Regions from separate parts of the Paenibacillus sp. FSL F4-0125 genome, predicted to be linked through region 2. Evidence: predicted binding sites of a transcription regulator. Region 2 holds the regulator's gene; each other region holds the start of a gene.
The links. The regulator LexA, encoded in region 2, represses DNA repair genes until DNA is damaged. The targets are predictions, from matches to a motif close to CGAACATATGTTCG.

Region 1 (4,652 bases), 1.2 Mb from region 2:
CTGCAGAATCTTGCTGATTTCCTGGATGGGATAATCCTCGTAATAGTAAAGATGGATTACAGTTTTATACTTCATGGGCATCGCCATAACTAATTGCAATAGAGCCAATTCTTCGGGGTTGTCTATCGCAATCGGCTCAGCGCTTTCCAGCTTAACCTCACGCTTTCGCCAGCCTCTACCCAGTAATGTTTTACAATGATTGGTGATTACGCGGATCAGCCATGCTTTCTGATGTTCAGCATCTTTGAACTTTGGCGCCTTTTCTATCAGTTTGATGAAGGTCTCCTGAGTAGCTTCTTCGGCATCTTGGCGGCTGCCTAGATGGACCAAGGCGATTCGGAACAGCATATCTGCGTAGATTTCGTAACTCTTTATCACATGATTTCCCGGCCGGGTCATGGATCGCTGCATGATTCTATGCCCCCTTTACCTATAACACCATTTAGGACGGCATCTGGTCACATTATGTTCCTGAGAAAATTTTGTTAGCCATATAGATCAAGGGTTAGGATCTAAAAAACGCGATTGTCTTAGTAGCCATAATCCTGACTGCTGAGACAATCGCGTCTTTATAATAGAAGTTCCCCCTTTACGGGAGACGCTCCTCAATATGTTTATATGTATATTTTGGATCAGAACCTTTTACAGGAGCCATGCTGTATTGATAAATCAGATCCTTCTCTTTTCTATAAAAGTATCTTGCGTTAGGTTCATCTGCAAAGATAACCGTTGTGCTTACATAAGAATTATTTTTGTTCGTTTCTTCATTAATTTCCTCCATTTAGATAAAATGTATATATTATAAGATAATACATTAGTTTACACATTAGAAGGGAGGAAAAAAGATGACGCAGCAAGAGGAAAAAATACAGGAGTTGGAGCGACGTATTAAGGTACTAGAAAATCATTCAAGTCCAAAACTGCCAGGGCTAAGAGTCTTATGGTTTATTATTTGGGGGTTCGTGGGCATATTCCTCATTCTAACTCTTATTGGTGTGATTCAGTTTGTATCCGCATAATAGAGAGCTTTACTATTACAAATAAGGCAGCAAATTTCCCGCCGATAGTTAAACCCGCGTAGGTAAAGAATTGCCTGGGTATACTATACTTGCTGCCTTTTTATTATGAACTTACACAAATCATCTTCAGTCGTCTTTGGGTTCTTGCAATAAAATGGAGAAGGTCCCCGTTTCATGATCCACTTCAATCGACTCGATCCCAACAAAATCCGGAATTTCGGGGTGTACTGCATCTACGTTATAATCTGGATGAGTCATCAATAATTCAATTACTTTAATGGCTTCCATATCGATCCCCCTTGCGAGAAATTCCACCATAATTAATGGTCCTTCATTGCAACTAGCCTTATTATCTCCGCAGTCATTATTGAATATGTGTTAATCGTTCTTCGTTTCTTCCCATCACGGCCAATAATTGCCCCTGAAAAACACGTCTTTGAATTTGATCAATCCGCTGTAAAGCCAGCTCGCTTGGCACTTGAAATTCTGCTGCAAGATAGCTAATGGCTTCCTCTCGTTGTTCTGGCAACTTCAAACGGGAGATCATGGAGTAGGGCATAGCTGCATAAAGAATAAAACGCTCGGATTCATCCTCCTGTGCCCGCGTAAAATGTTCTGGCATCAATATATGATTGGTACCATGGCGGAGCAGGTGACAGAGCTCGTGGAGAAACTCTAGCCGCTGCAGGCTAGCTGGAAGCCGGTTGTCGATAAACATGGTGTACATCCCCGCTGATGCTTCGATACTCTTGCTTCTTACATCCAAATAATGAACCCAAATATTAAGCCGTTCTGCAATATAGGCAATCGATATTTGCGAAGGCTGAGTAAGGTTTAGACGTTTGTATAAATCTTCCGTCCACTTCTCCAGTGCAGTCATTTGATAATAGGATTTCATGTTATCCACATCATTCACCTCATTCAGAATCAATTATAGGATCGTATGTTCGCATAAATGAACAAAAGAAAAGCCCGAAGGCTATGTAAAGTAAAAAAATATAAGGACACATAAGAACGAGTGTTCTTGTGTGTCCTTAGCATAATGCAATTAAACACTAATATCAAGTGTTTTTCCTAAATTCGGAGCAACGCTTTTGCCCAGCATTTCCACCATCGTTTGACTCTGGGTTTCAGCCTGATTTTTGGCTATATTCATGACCTGTATCCCCACATTCTGAGCTAAGGATGCTTGACTCATTGCCATTGATAATGCAGCTATATCCATATTGCACCTCCTTCGTGTATATCCTGTATATCGACTCTGTCCATTTAATTCATTAGGTGTTCGGCATTTTGTTTGCCAATTCGCCCAAACGGCTTATCTCCTTTTTACATATCTTGTGCTGTAGTCATTAATCATTAGGAGGAATTAAAAATGGGAATGGAACATTGTGGTTGTAACGTAGGTCCTGTAGTAAGCCCAGCAAACGTAGGTCCGGTGTGTAGTCCTTTTACTTCAACGGGAGCTATTCTGGTACTCTTCATCTTGCTGGTTATCATCACTAAAGCTTGCTTATTCTAAGCTAGCTGATGCACATTGTAGCCCCATCCGGTATATACCGGATGGGGCTATTCTTTTGGAGCATTGTTTCCGAAGCTTGTTATTTGAACATAAATTCTACGCGGGTTCCATCCGCATAATCTTCTAGCTGATTACCAACCCAGCTTCCTGCCCCGCGATTATCTTTTGGCGTTATGTATTCAATGTCGGCCCCTTCGCCGCCTTCATCACACATGGCCATGGGCCATTCGTCGCGGTCGTAGCCTTTTTTGGTAGGGATCCCTTTTAAGGATTCTTTGCGGTTCTCTTCAGCCTGCTCACGGTTAATGGTACATGTGGCAGACTCCCCTTTGGCAATCGCATCCTGAATATGCTTGGCGGTCTCAGGATAACGATCTGATGGGAAGATGAGCTGAACAACTTCTGAATCGGATGTGGACGAGGGGGCTGCCGGGTCTCCGTTCTGTTCATACCAGTAACCGCCGAAAGCGAGTAACACAACAATGATGAGACTGGTGAGTAATTTCTGTATTTTCAAATCTGCTCCTCCTTTTTTGGAACTTAAAATAGTATATCTTATATCATAATGCAGTGCGATTTAATATACTTAGGAAAAATAAGAGGAGGACGGAATTGGATATGGAGTATTTAATTACGATTGAGGATCAGACGCTTATAGCCTCTGCTGAAGATATTATTACTAGACGTTATGAATGGGAAAGACACCATGTTGGAGCGGCGCTCCGTACGAAGACGGGGGAGATCTTTACAGCGGTACATGTAGAAGCTAGCATGGGGCGGATTACAGTCTGTGCAGAAGCGATGGTGATTGGAAAAGCGATATCCGAAGGCTACAAGGAATTTGATACGATTGTTGCCGTAAGACATTCTGATCCGGATAGCGGGGAAAGAGAGATTAAAGTAGTCTCTCCCTGCGGGATGTGCCGTGAGTTAATTGCTGATTACGGGAAGGATTGCAAAGTTATTGTATCCGAGGAAGGCCGGTTAGCCAAATATGATATTACCGAATTACTACCGCTGAGATATACGAGGTAGTTTGGAATAAAGGAGCCAATAGGCTCCTTTTTTTATTGAGCCGTGAATTTATTCAGCAGTTCCTTACACTGTCCTAAATTAATTTACAGCTTCATGTCCATTCGCTGAGTTCATGTCACTATTGTCCCCATACTATAACTTAAAAAAGTTAAAAGGATGTGAGAGTGGATGGAACAGCGCAACCTTCGAAATATGGTTGATTCGGCATCGAGGTTTGTGAACGATGTTCAGTGGCAAATAGCATATCGTAAATTGCAAATGACTCCGGCAGATTCGGAAACGGTAACCTCTGCTCAGAAATTGTTGAATACCCTTTATTTTTTGCAAGGAAAAGGATGGATTAGTGGACAACATGATTATTTGGAGAGCGCGGATGAGTTCAATGAGAAGCTGAAAAATACTAGCGGGCAATACGCCGCCCTTCATGGCTATGAGCTGGGAGCAATCAATAATCAAACGGCGGCGCTAATAGACAATCAGCGGGATTGGGTTGTTAGCAGTGCTATTCGTTGGTATAAAGCCGGTGGAATCGTAACGATTAGTTATCACGCCCAGTTGCCAGGGACAGCGCCGGCTTGGACTAATGTATCTACGAGCATAAGCAACGCTGATTTTGACAAATATATAACTCCGGGTACGACTCAGTATAACGCACTGATCGCTGAGCTGGATAAGATAGCCCTGTCTTTAAAAAAACTTAATGATGCAGGCGTTCCCGTGCTCTGGCGGCCGTATCATGAAATGAATGGTGGATGGTTCTGGTGGGGGCAGAAGAGCAATTACGTAGAACTCTGGAACCTTATGTTTGACCGTTTTACCAGCTATCATAAGCTGCATAATTTATTGTGGGTATGGAGCCCAAACGCCAAAAATCAATGGTGTGATGAGCCTGCGGAATACTATCCGAGCGGTGACAAAGTAGATGTGCTGGCGCTAGACATCTATGACGGCGATTTCAAGGGAAGTCACTATGATAGTCTATGGGATCTTGGACGAGGAAAGCTGATCGCGATTGGAGAGAACGGAGAGCTTCCTTCTCCTACACTACTGGCTAAATCGCAGCCGAAATGGTCTTA
Region 2 (4,652 bases):
GAGCTTTTGCGAATGCTTCCAGTCTAGTCCCCATCGCAGTTGTATCATAACGATTCATAAGTCTGGTAAAAATCCATTTCGTGCGTTTGCCTTTATGCTTAATAACAACAGCTCCACGCGAAAGGATAATTTTTTCAATATCAGTAGCTGGTAAATAGCGTTCGCGATTGAATTTTATAGTGGATAGTCTGGCATTCTCCACCTTCAAATACGGACGTCGGAAAAACAGAAGTGCCGCTAGTAAGTAGTACAAAACGACTCCTAGCCAATTCATCAGCATACCATTGCCTTTGGCCTGATCCACCGAACCAATCATCCAAAACATAGTACCAAGCACTAATAACACTACTGGAAATGCAATGTTACGGCCTTTAAAGGTTTCACTGTTCTTGCCAGGAGATTTGGATTTTGATGCGTAAATCGTTTCCTTCCCCTGTTTCTTTCTTTGCTTGTTAATTTGCTGTGTGTTACGTTGAACCATTCTTTCCCAAGAACGGGCCATATGCGTTCCCCCTAGTCATCCAGTAGTATCTATGAAAAGGAACAGGGTGTTAATGCTTAAGCCCCTTGTTACCTTGTTCATGCTCATCATTATCGACCAATTCAATCGTATTCAATTGTGCTCGGAAGTTATTGCGAATATTCCCCAAATAGATTTCACGAAGCTTGGCGCGTTCCGCCGTTTCCTCTTGATTAAGGCCTACGCTCTTCTGTTTGCGTGCCAATTCGTTAATACGCGCGACCAACTCATCAATGTTCAAAACTTTCCCTCCCCATATAAATTAATTCTAACTCTGCCATGAGAAAAAGAGCTTGTCAAGGTTTACTCCCTGCAAGCTCTATATGTCCTTCTATTATGTTCTTAGAATATTAATAAATAGGTAAACTGAGGATATCTCCAGCATTAATCTGACTGCCTTTAATGCCATTGGATTTTTTAATTCCTTCTATATATACAGCCGTCTTCATATCCGATGGTTTATTCTCAAGAGCAATACTCCAAAGTGTATCTCCGCGTTCAACCACTACGCGCTTCTCATCCTTCATTAAAGTAGTAGATCCTGCAAATACATTACCTACTACTGTGAGTCCTGATAGTACGAGCACAATGATCAATGTAAGTTTAATAACAAAATCTCTCCGGAACAAACGCATCAATCCTTCAAGCAAAAGGTCTGTAATCTCTTTAATCTGAGCTGAATAACGGGTAACAGGATTATGTCCTAAAGATTCAACCACTGGGGCTTTATCGTAGATGCTACGGTATGTACTGTATTTTAACATGAATATCATCCTCCAAACACTTGTTCTTACTTTCGAAATTATAATAACACGAACATGTGTTTTGTTCAATACTATTTTAGAACAATTGTTCTCTTTTTTTTCGAAAAGAGCAAATCACCCTATCATCTATAAAAAGAATCCAGCTGATCATTGTTTTAAAGTTCGCTTTATCAATACGAGACTACCATTTATTAACTCTTTCGAATTAATATTTATAATAGTTAGAACTTATGTTTGTGCGAACGGTAGTTCTATGTTATAATTTTCCCAAACATTACTATATGGGGTTGATTCCAATGTCAAAGATTTCAAGTCGCCAGCTGGCGATCCTGGAATTTATACGTAGCGAAGTCCGCAGCAAGGGTTATCCTCCTTCCGTTCGGGAGATTGGAGAAGCTGTTGGTCTTGCTTCCAGCTCCACAGTTCACGGTCATTTGGATCGGCTAGAGAAGAAGGGACTTATCCGTCGAGATCCAACGAAGCCACGTGCAATAGAATTGCTTGGCCAAGAGGATTCCGAGAATGTCCATCATTTCGCACAAACCGTCGCACGCATTCCTGTCGTAGGTAAGGTTACCGCCGGGGTTCCTATCACTGCTACTGAGAATATTGAAGACTACTTCCCGCTTCCAACTCACTATGTTGGAGATAACAAAGTATTTATGTTATCGGTTCAAGGTGACAGTATGGTCGAAGCTGGGATAATGAATGGTGACTATGTTATTGTCCGTCAACAACAGACAGCTGATAACGGAGATATCGTTGTAGCTATGACCGAAGAAGATGAAGCTACCGTTAAGACCTTTTATAAAGAACGTGATCATATACGTCTTCAGCCGGAGAATCCGGCGTACGAGCCTCTTCGCCTTAATCGCGTGACCATTCTCGGCAGAGTTATCGGATTATTTCGAGATATCCACTAAGTATGCACTCCTACCAAGCCAAAACGGATACCGTCCATTAAAGGATGGTATCCGTTTCTACGAGAAGCATAATGATACTGTTTACTGTAATATCAAAAGCTGTTCCACAAATGTGGAACAGTTTTTTTGTTTTCTAACTCAAATTATCCACACTAGAACACGCGTTCGCATACGCTATAATGGCCATTTTCTATTAATAACCGTTTAGGCTTTCTGCTCATATCCTATTAGAAAGGAGTGTTGCGCAATGCCAAATTACCGAATTATTGTAGATCTGACCCAGCGTATGCTGTATCTTCTTGATAACAACATTGTGATCAGAGGTTTCCCCGTCGGAATCGGTAAAATGTTAACCCAATCACCCTTGGGTGACTTCACTATTATTAACAAAGAACCCGATCCAGGTGGTCCATTTGGGGTCTTTTGGATGGGTCTATCTAAGCCTCACTATGGAATACATGGAAATAATGATCCCTCCTCGATAGGTCACGAAGTTTCCCACGGTTGTATTCGGATGTACAATGAGGATGTGCTAGCACTAGCTGCGATTGTTCCGATTGGAACTCAAGTAACGATCAGGAATTAATATATCCATAAATAAATACACCTCACTCATGGTTCAATGAATGGGGTGTGTTTGTATTTAAGTATTTTTGATGGCGTAATAGGAATTATGTGGTTATATGTCGAATAATGTTAACAGGATTTCAAATAGAAAGGAAGTGTCTGGTTTTGAACAACTCCAAAATTAGAACCCTCGTCGATTTTAAAGTCGATGCACTTGTTAAACTCTCAGGATTATTGTTAAATAACGATCAAGCTAGTGGAAAAAAAGTAAATCTACTCACCTCATTTGGCAGTATTCAAGGGACGATCTCCCCTTCCGTCTCCAATAAAGAGGATGTTTTTGACTTAAAATCTCTAATGGATGATGTCATTGTAGATGAATACATATCTTATTTAGGTGCGGAACATCCCGATAAAAATTTCAGCTATAACTTTGTAGTCCTCAATGATGTTTCTGTAAGACCCTATGCTAACTATGAATCATCGATCGAATACAAGCAGCTAATTGTGTATACCGATCAAATTACGGCTTTCAATTTCTTATAATTTTGACATATTCACATTAATAACTCTCATCTAAGCACTCAGTAACTGCCCTAGCATGCATTAAAGGCGGATCTCAGGGTGCTTTTTTTTGCTAATGCTGTAATTGTTCCTATATTTCAACGAATTTCACTTTTAGCAGATACTAGTCGAGAAGATTTAGGCATATCTTTCATTAAGTAATAAATCTTGCTCTGCTGAGATAACTCGGAGGTGTGATTCCATGCTGATTTTCTTGATGTACATATTTGGTATTATAGGAGTTGTCTTAATTCTTAGTGCCGGTTTTCTAGAATTGAAAAAGCTATCTACTTCTTCAGACCTTTCAAAGCTGTTAAACGCAATCTCATCCTTTAACATCATATTCACCAAAACGTTCATTCCACCCAATCAATCTCACTTGATCGCCCTTAACGAATCCTATAAGAAAATAGCCATAGGCAGTAGCGATCCGAAAACACGTAAAAAAGCTATAGCAAAACTGTATTCCTTCGATAATGTAATGGGATCAGAGATTGTTGTTAACGCGCTAACCCATTCAAAAGTATCCAAAAGACAACAAAGCAGCAAAGCAACCGCTTCAAGTGCGAATATTAATGTGCTTAATAGCGCTGACGAAGAGGTTAGTGTTATTGAGGAACTTACGCTTAAAATATATATGAACAGCAGTGAAATGCCTGTGTATAGTATCTCCTTCTTGCCAGGCTTATTGCCCATTAAACAATCCGACAATCAGTATAAAGAAGCTTACTCCCAAGTACAGCAGTTGCATGCATTTTTCAGGACGATCGTATCCGAATAATTATCTGATTTTTTCCGCAATAAGATGTATGAAAATCGCTATGTCTTTAAATGGTGATTCACTGCCTAATTTAAGCTCCAGCTCCACCATGTGTTTATTCCAATCTTCATTCATTTTCACTTCATTGTCTGCTATGTAACCATAGATATTATGTATTCCGTAAGTCCATCTAACCTCGTATCCGCAATTCTCAAGCCATTCCGCCAATTGATCATTTGTATAGATCGTAATTTCTGTTTGAATAATGCCACTATATTCTCGCATATTTTCAATGCTATCCAGAGCTCCCTGAGGATCTTTATTCATGATGGCTTTCTTCATCACCTTGGCCACAGGATTATGAGCGATCAGAGAGAGCATTCCATTTGCAGATTGTTTTTTACTAATGTCCATTAACATTTCTTTGGGATGTTCAAGATATTCAAGCACGTTGTGGCAAAATATCCAGTCATAACGCTCCCCCAACACGTCTGAATCCTGTAACGTAGTTACGTTATAAGAAATACTGAGACCTTCTTTCATCGCAGACTCTT
Region 3 (4,652 bases), 310 kb from region 2:
ATTGTGCTTGGAATTCTGGATATGTTTCGAAGCCCGCTCCGAAGCAGATAGAAAACTAAGAAATGAGCGTCTCCGAGGGGATACTCCCTGTGGAGACGTATTTCTACCATTGAACAGAACTCATTTCGAAGGAAAAGCTCCACTCTGTGGGGCTGTTTTCTGTGTCGGGTGGGGTACATATTATCCAAAATTAGACTTAAGGGGATCATTCTTTTATAATAGTAGCAGACTAAAAAGTACAAAGGACGTGGAGTTATGAGTTCAGAAAGTTCATTTGATATCGTATCTAAAATGGATATGCAGGAATTAACTAATGCGATCCACCAAACAGAGAAAGAAATTGATAACCGATTTGACTTTAAGAACAGTAAAAGCAGTCTGAAGCTTGAGAAAGACGCACTTATTATCGCCTCTGAGGACGAATATAAGCTAAATGCTGTTATCGATATTTTACAATCGAAGATGGTGAAGAGAGGTATCACGCTGAAGAACTTGGATTTTGGCAAAGTGGAGCCTGCTTCCCTGGGAAGTGTTCGTCAGCGCTTAGGTCTTAAGCAAGGGATAGATCAGGAGAACGCAAAAAAAATTAACATCCTGATTCGTGATTCGAAATTGAAGGTGAAGAGCCAGATTCAAGGAGATCAGATCCGCGTAACCGGTAAGAGTCGCGATGATTTACAGCAAATTATCCAGATTTTGCGTAAAGCTGATTTGCCGCTGGACCTGCAGTTCAACAACTTAAAATAGAGTTTTGTACCCCGCAGTGCTTATCAGCACCATGATGCGGGGTGCTTTGTATTTTTTTTGACACCTATTTATAGCTATAATATACTTGCTTAAGTAGAAATAGATGAGCCTGACTCAGGTCATTTGTATGAACGATTTAGGGGAGGAACTTCAGTGAATTTGCCCAACCGCATCACGCTAGCACGTATTTGCCTGATCCCGATTATGATGTTTTTCTTACTGGTGGATTTTAGCTTTTACCCAGAACCAATACATTGGGGCTCTTTCCAGCTATCTGTTAATCATTTGGTAGCCGCTGTAATCTTTTTGCTTGCAGCCAGCACAGATGGAATAGACGGCTACATAGCTAGGAAATATAATATGGTGACCAACCTCGGTAAGCTCCTTGATCCGTTAGCGGACAAGCTGTTAGTTTCCGCTGTTCTGATTTCACTTGTCGAACTGGGCAGATGTGATTCATGGATCGCAATTGTTATCATAAGTCGTGAGTTCGCAGTAACCGGACTTCGCCAGATCGCATTGTTAGAGGGGAAAGTGGTTGCCGCCAGCAAATGGGGCAAGATAAAGACGGTTGTACAAATTGTAGCGATCTCACTGCTGTTGTTAAACAATTTCCCGTTTCAATTCGTCAGCATTCCTGTAGACGATATTGCCATTTGGGCTGCAGCTTTGATTACTATTTACTCTGGAATTGATTATTTTGTGAAGAATAAAGAGCTGCTACAGCTGCATAATGCTTAAGCATTTTAGGTAGCTACATATAGGAGAGGTAATAGGTAAAGTACCTATTACCTTTTTTAAACCCTAAAGGCAGTGTGTCTACATTATAACAAGGAGGCGAAAGCCAGGGATGAAAGCGGAGATTATTGCAGTAGGCACGGAGCTTTTGCTCGGTCAAATCGTGAATAGTAATGCCCAGTTTCTATCTATAGAGTTAGCTGCTATTGGGATTGATGTATATTTTCAAACCGTAGTTGGCGATAACAGCAGTCGCTTGCAGCAAGCTATTGAAATCGCTCAAAACAGAGCTGATGTTATCATTTTTACAGGTGGTATTGGTCCGACAGAAGATGATCTTACGAAAGATGCATTGGCTGCTTCATTGGGTCGAACACTCCATATAGATCGTTTGGCAATGGATCATGTACAACGTTTCTTTGATGATCGTAAGATTGTAATGACAGAGAATAATCGTAAACAGGCACTTATAATTGAGGGAACCACACCTTTGCCAAATGAGATTGGTCTTGCTGTGGGTATTGCTTTTGAGCATGAAAAGAAATATTATATTGTGCTTCCTGGTCCGCCTCGCGAGATGAAACCAATGTTCGTAGATAAAGCTGTACCGTGGCTCCAACAGCACGCTCTAACGACAGAAATGCCACTTTATTCTAAAATGCTAAAATTTGCAGGTATCGGAGAATCACTGCTTGAGGATAAGCTCATAGATCTGATTCACAGCCAGACAGACCCAACCATAGCTCCTTACGCTAAAGAGGGAGAGGTAACCGTTCGTATTTCGACAAAGGCGCCTTCCGAGCATGAAGCTTTCAAGAAGCTGGAGATTCTGGAGAAGCAGATCAAAGAGATTTTACCAGAGCATTTATATGCGAATATTGATGTACCGCTAGAACAGCTAATTGTAGATTGGATGGCGGATGCAGGTCTGACTTTAAGTGCGGCGGAGAGCTGTACCGGAGGCTTGCTGATGGAGAGTATAACCAACATACCAGGTAGCGCTTCGATGTTTGCGGGAGGAATCGTCTGTTACTCCAACGATCTAAAGAAAAAACTTCTGAATGTGCCAAGTGCTTATTTGGAGGGGCCTGATGCCCCTGGGGCGGTAAGTCGTGAAGTTGCCGAGGTGTTGGCCGATCAAGTAAGAATGATTGCGGACAGTGATTTCGGTTTATCTGTAACTGGTGTAGCAGGACCAGGATATTCTGAACGTAAACCAGTTGGACTTGTATTTATTGGTTTAGCTGAACGCGGGCGTAAGACAGAGGTATATGAGCTTAATCTTAAAGGGACACGTGAGAATATACGACTGCGTACTGTTAAAGCTCTACTGTATCGACTTTGGCGTAGACTTGAGGAACGCAAGGTGGAGACACCACTTGAGGGTTCAGACTTGTAATGGGAGATTAGCCCAGTTATAATTGGAACATACGGAAGAACCGTGGCACTGAGATTTCTTTGCTGCGGTTTTTTGTATATCTGCAGAGATTTTGATCAATGTTTTTGGTTATGATCATAAGTCGTTGATGTCCGGTGAAGTAGAGAAATCAGTTAACTTCTATATCCGGAGGGAGGCTTACAATAAAAGGGATAATTAACGCTTGAGACAAAAAAAACGAATGTATGTTCGAAAAAAAGCTTGGCAAGACCTCAAAAACACGTTATTATATTATTATAAACAGTGAAGGAAGTGGTCTGATTGTCAGATCGTCGTGCAGCGCTTGATATGGCGCTTCGTCAAATAGAAAAACAATTTGGTAAAGGTTCGATCATGAAACTGGGAGAATCCACTCATATGCAAGTGGAAGTTGTACCTAGCGGATCTTTGGCACTTGATATTGCGTTAGGTATAGGCGGACTTCCAAAGGGACGTATTATTGAAGTATACGGACCTGAATCCTCCGGTAAAACAACTGTTGCTCTTCATGCTATTGCAGAAGTGCAAAAACAAGGAGGACAAGCTGCATTTATCGATGCTGAGCATGCGCTCGATCCGAAGTATGCACGTAACTTGGGCGTAAACATTGATGAATTGTTACTATCTCAGCCAGATACGGGTGAACAGGCACTTGAGATTGCTGAAGCACTTGTACGAAGTGGCGCAGTAGACATTATTGTCGTTGACTCCGTAGCTGCTTTGGTTCCTAAAGCGGAAATTGAAGGCGATATGGGTGATTCACACGTCGGCCTACAGGCTCGTTTGATGTCTCAAGCGCTTCGGAAGCTTTCTGGTGCCATTAGTAAATCAAATACAATTGCTATCTTTATTAACCAGCTTCGTGAGAAAATTGGTGTTATGTTCGGTAACCCTGAGACAACTCCGGGTGGACGAGCGCTGAAATTCTACTCTTCCGTACGGTTGGATGTTCGTCGTGTCGAAAGTATCAAAATGGGTAACGACGTTGTAGGTAACCGCACCAAGATCAAGATTGTGAAGAATAAGGTAGCACCTCCATTTAAACAAGCTGATGTTGATATCATGTATGGTGAAGGGATTTCCAGAGAAGGAAGTCTTGTAGACATCGGTACTGAAATGGACATCGTGAATAAGAGTGGTGCGTGGTATTCCTATGAGGGCGAGCGTCTCGGCCAAGGACGTGAGAATGCCAAACAGTTCTTGAAGGAACATCAAGATATTGCGCTCATCATTGAGAACAAGATTCGTGAAGCAAGTAATCTCTCCACTATTGTTGCTGCACCAAATGAAGCGGAAATCATTGCAGAGCAAGAGGAAGAAGAAAAGCTACTTCTCGAAATCGAACAATAGAATTTATTAAGGAATAGGACGCCCTGTGATTCATTGTTGCAGGGTGTCTTTTCTTAACGCATCAGAAATATTTATTTGGGGTCCCCGCAAAGTACCTGAGTACGCATCGAATTTAAGCTACACTTTGTGGGGATATTTTATTGCTATGAGGTGACAAGCAACTATGGTAATACAGCTGGATATGGATTTTGAATCGGATGAGCAGGACTTACAAGTTCTGGCGGATTTTCCTGATGGAGAACTTTTAGAAATCACTAAGGTAGAACGTCAGAAGAAATCGGATCACCGCTATATCATACATTTCGGAGCTTATAACATGACTGTACACGAAGACGTCATGATTAAATATCGGATGATTACTGGGAATTCTTTTATGAAAGCCGATCTGGAGGAAATTGTT

Region 1: a site for LexA is predicted at 1,956-1,969, ahead of NST74_RS22025 (ImmA/IrrE family metallo-endopeptidase). Genes of this name have one in related genera too.
Region 3: a site for LexA is predicted at 3,102-3,115, ahead of recA (recombinase RecA). Genes of this name have one in related genera too.

The regions. Positions count from the first base shown of each region.
Region 1 covers NZ_JBBOZJ010000001.1:4,941,449-4,946,100, reverse strand. Annotated here, with positions in the region: gene NST74_RS22045 (RNA polymerase sigma factor) at 1-411, opposite strand, end outside; gene NST74_RS22040 (hypothetical protein) at 590-781, opposite strand; gene NST74_RS22035 (hypothetical protein) at 846-1,019, shown strand; gene NST74_RS22030 (hypothetical protein) at 1,146-1,337, opposite strand; gene NST74_RS22025 (ImmA/IrrE family metallo-endopeptidase) at 1,384-1,917, opposite strand; gene NST74_RS22020 (YjfB family protein) at 2,068-2,244, opposite strand; gene NST74_RS22015 (hypothetical protein) at 2,395-2,541, shown strand; gene NST74_RS22010 (NucA/NucB deoxyribonuclease domain-containing protein) at 2,621-3,052, opposite strand; gene NST74_RS22005 (cytidine deaminase) at 3,160-3,576, shown strand; gene NST74_RS22000 (glycosyl hydrolase) at 3,745-4,652, shown strand, end outside.
Region 2 covers NZ_JBBOZJ010000001.1:3,715,915-3,720,566, forward strand. Annotated here, with positions in the region: gene NST74_RS16415 (hypothetical protein) at 1-502, opposite strand, end outside; gene NST74_RS16420 (DUF896 domain-containing protein) at 552-761, opposite strand; gene NST74_RS16425 (LysM peptidoglycan-binding domain-containing protein) at 871-1,284, opposite strand; gene lexA (transcriptional repressor LexA) at 1,581-2,207, shown strand; gene NST74_RS16435 (L,D-transpeptidase) at 2,455-2,793, shown strand; gene NST74_RS16440 (hypothetical protein) at 2,940-3,320, shown strand; gene NST74_RS16445 (hypothetical protein) at 3,541-4,119, shown strand; gene NST74_RS16450 (methyltransferase domain-containing protein) at 4,120-4,652, opposite strand, start outside.
Region 3 covers NZ_JBBOZJ010000001.1:4,028,243-4,032,894, reverse strand. Annotated here, with positions in the region: gene NST74_RS17840 (hypothetical protein) at 1-51, shown strand, start outside; gene NST74_RS17835 (YajQ family cyclic di-GMP-binding protein) at 256-747, shown strand; gene pgsA (CDP-diacylglycerol--glycerol-3-phosphate 3-phosphatidyltransferase) at 901-1,488, shown strand; gene NST74_RS17825 (competence/damage-inducible protein A) at 1,598-2,884, shown strand; gene recA (recombinase RecA) at 3,185-4,252, shown strand; gene NST74_RS17815 (regulatory protein RecX) at 4,416-4,652, shown strand, end outside.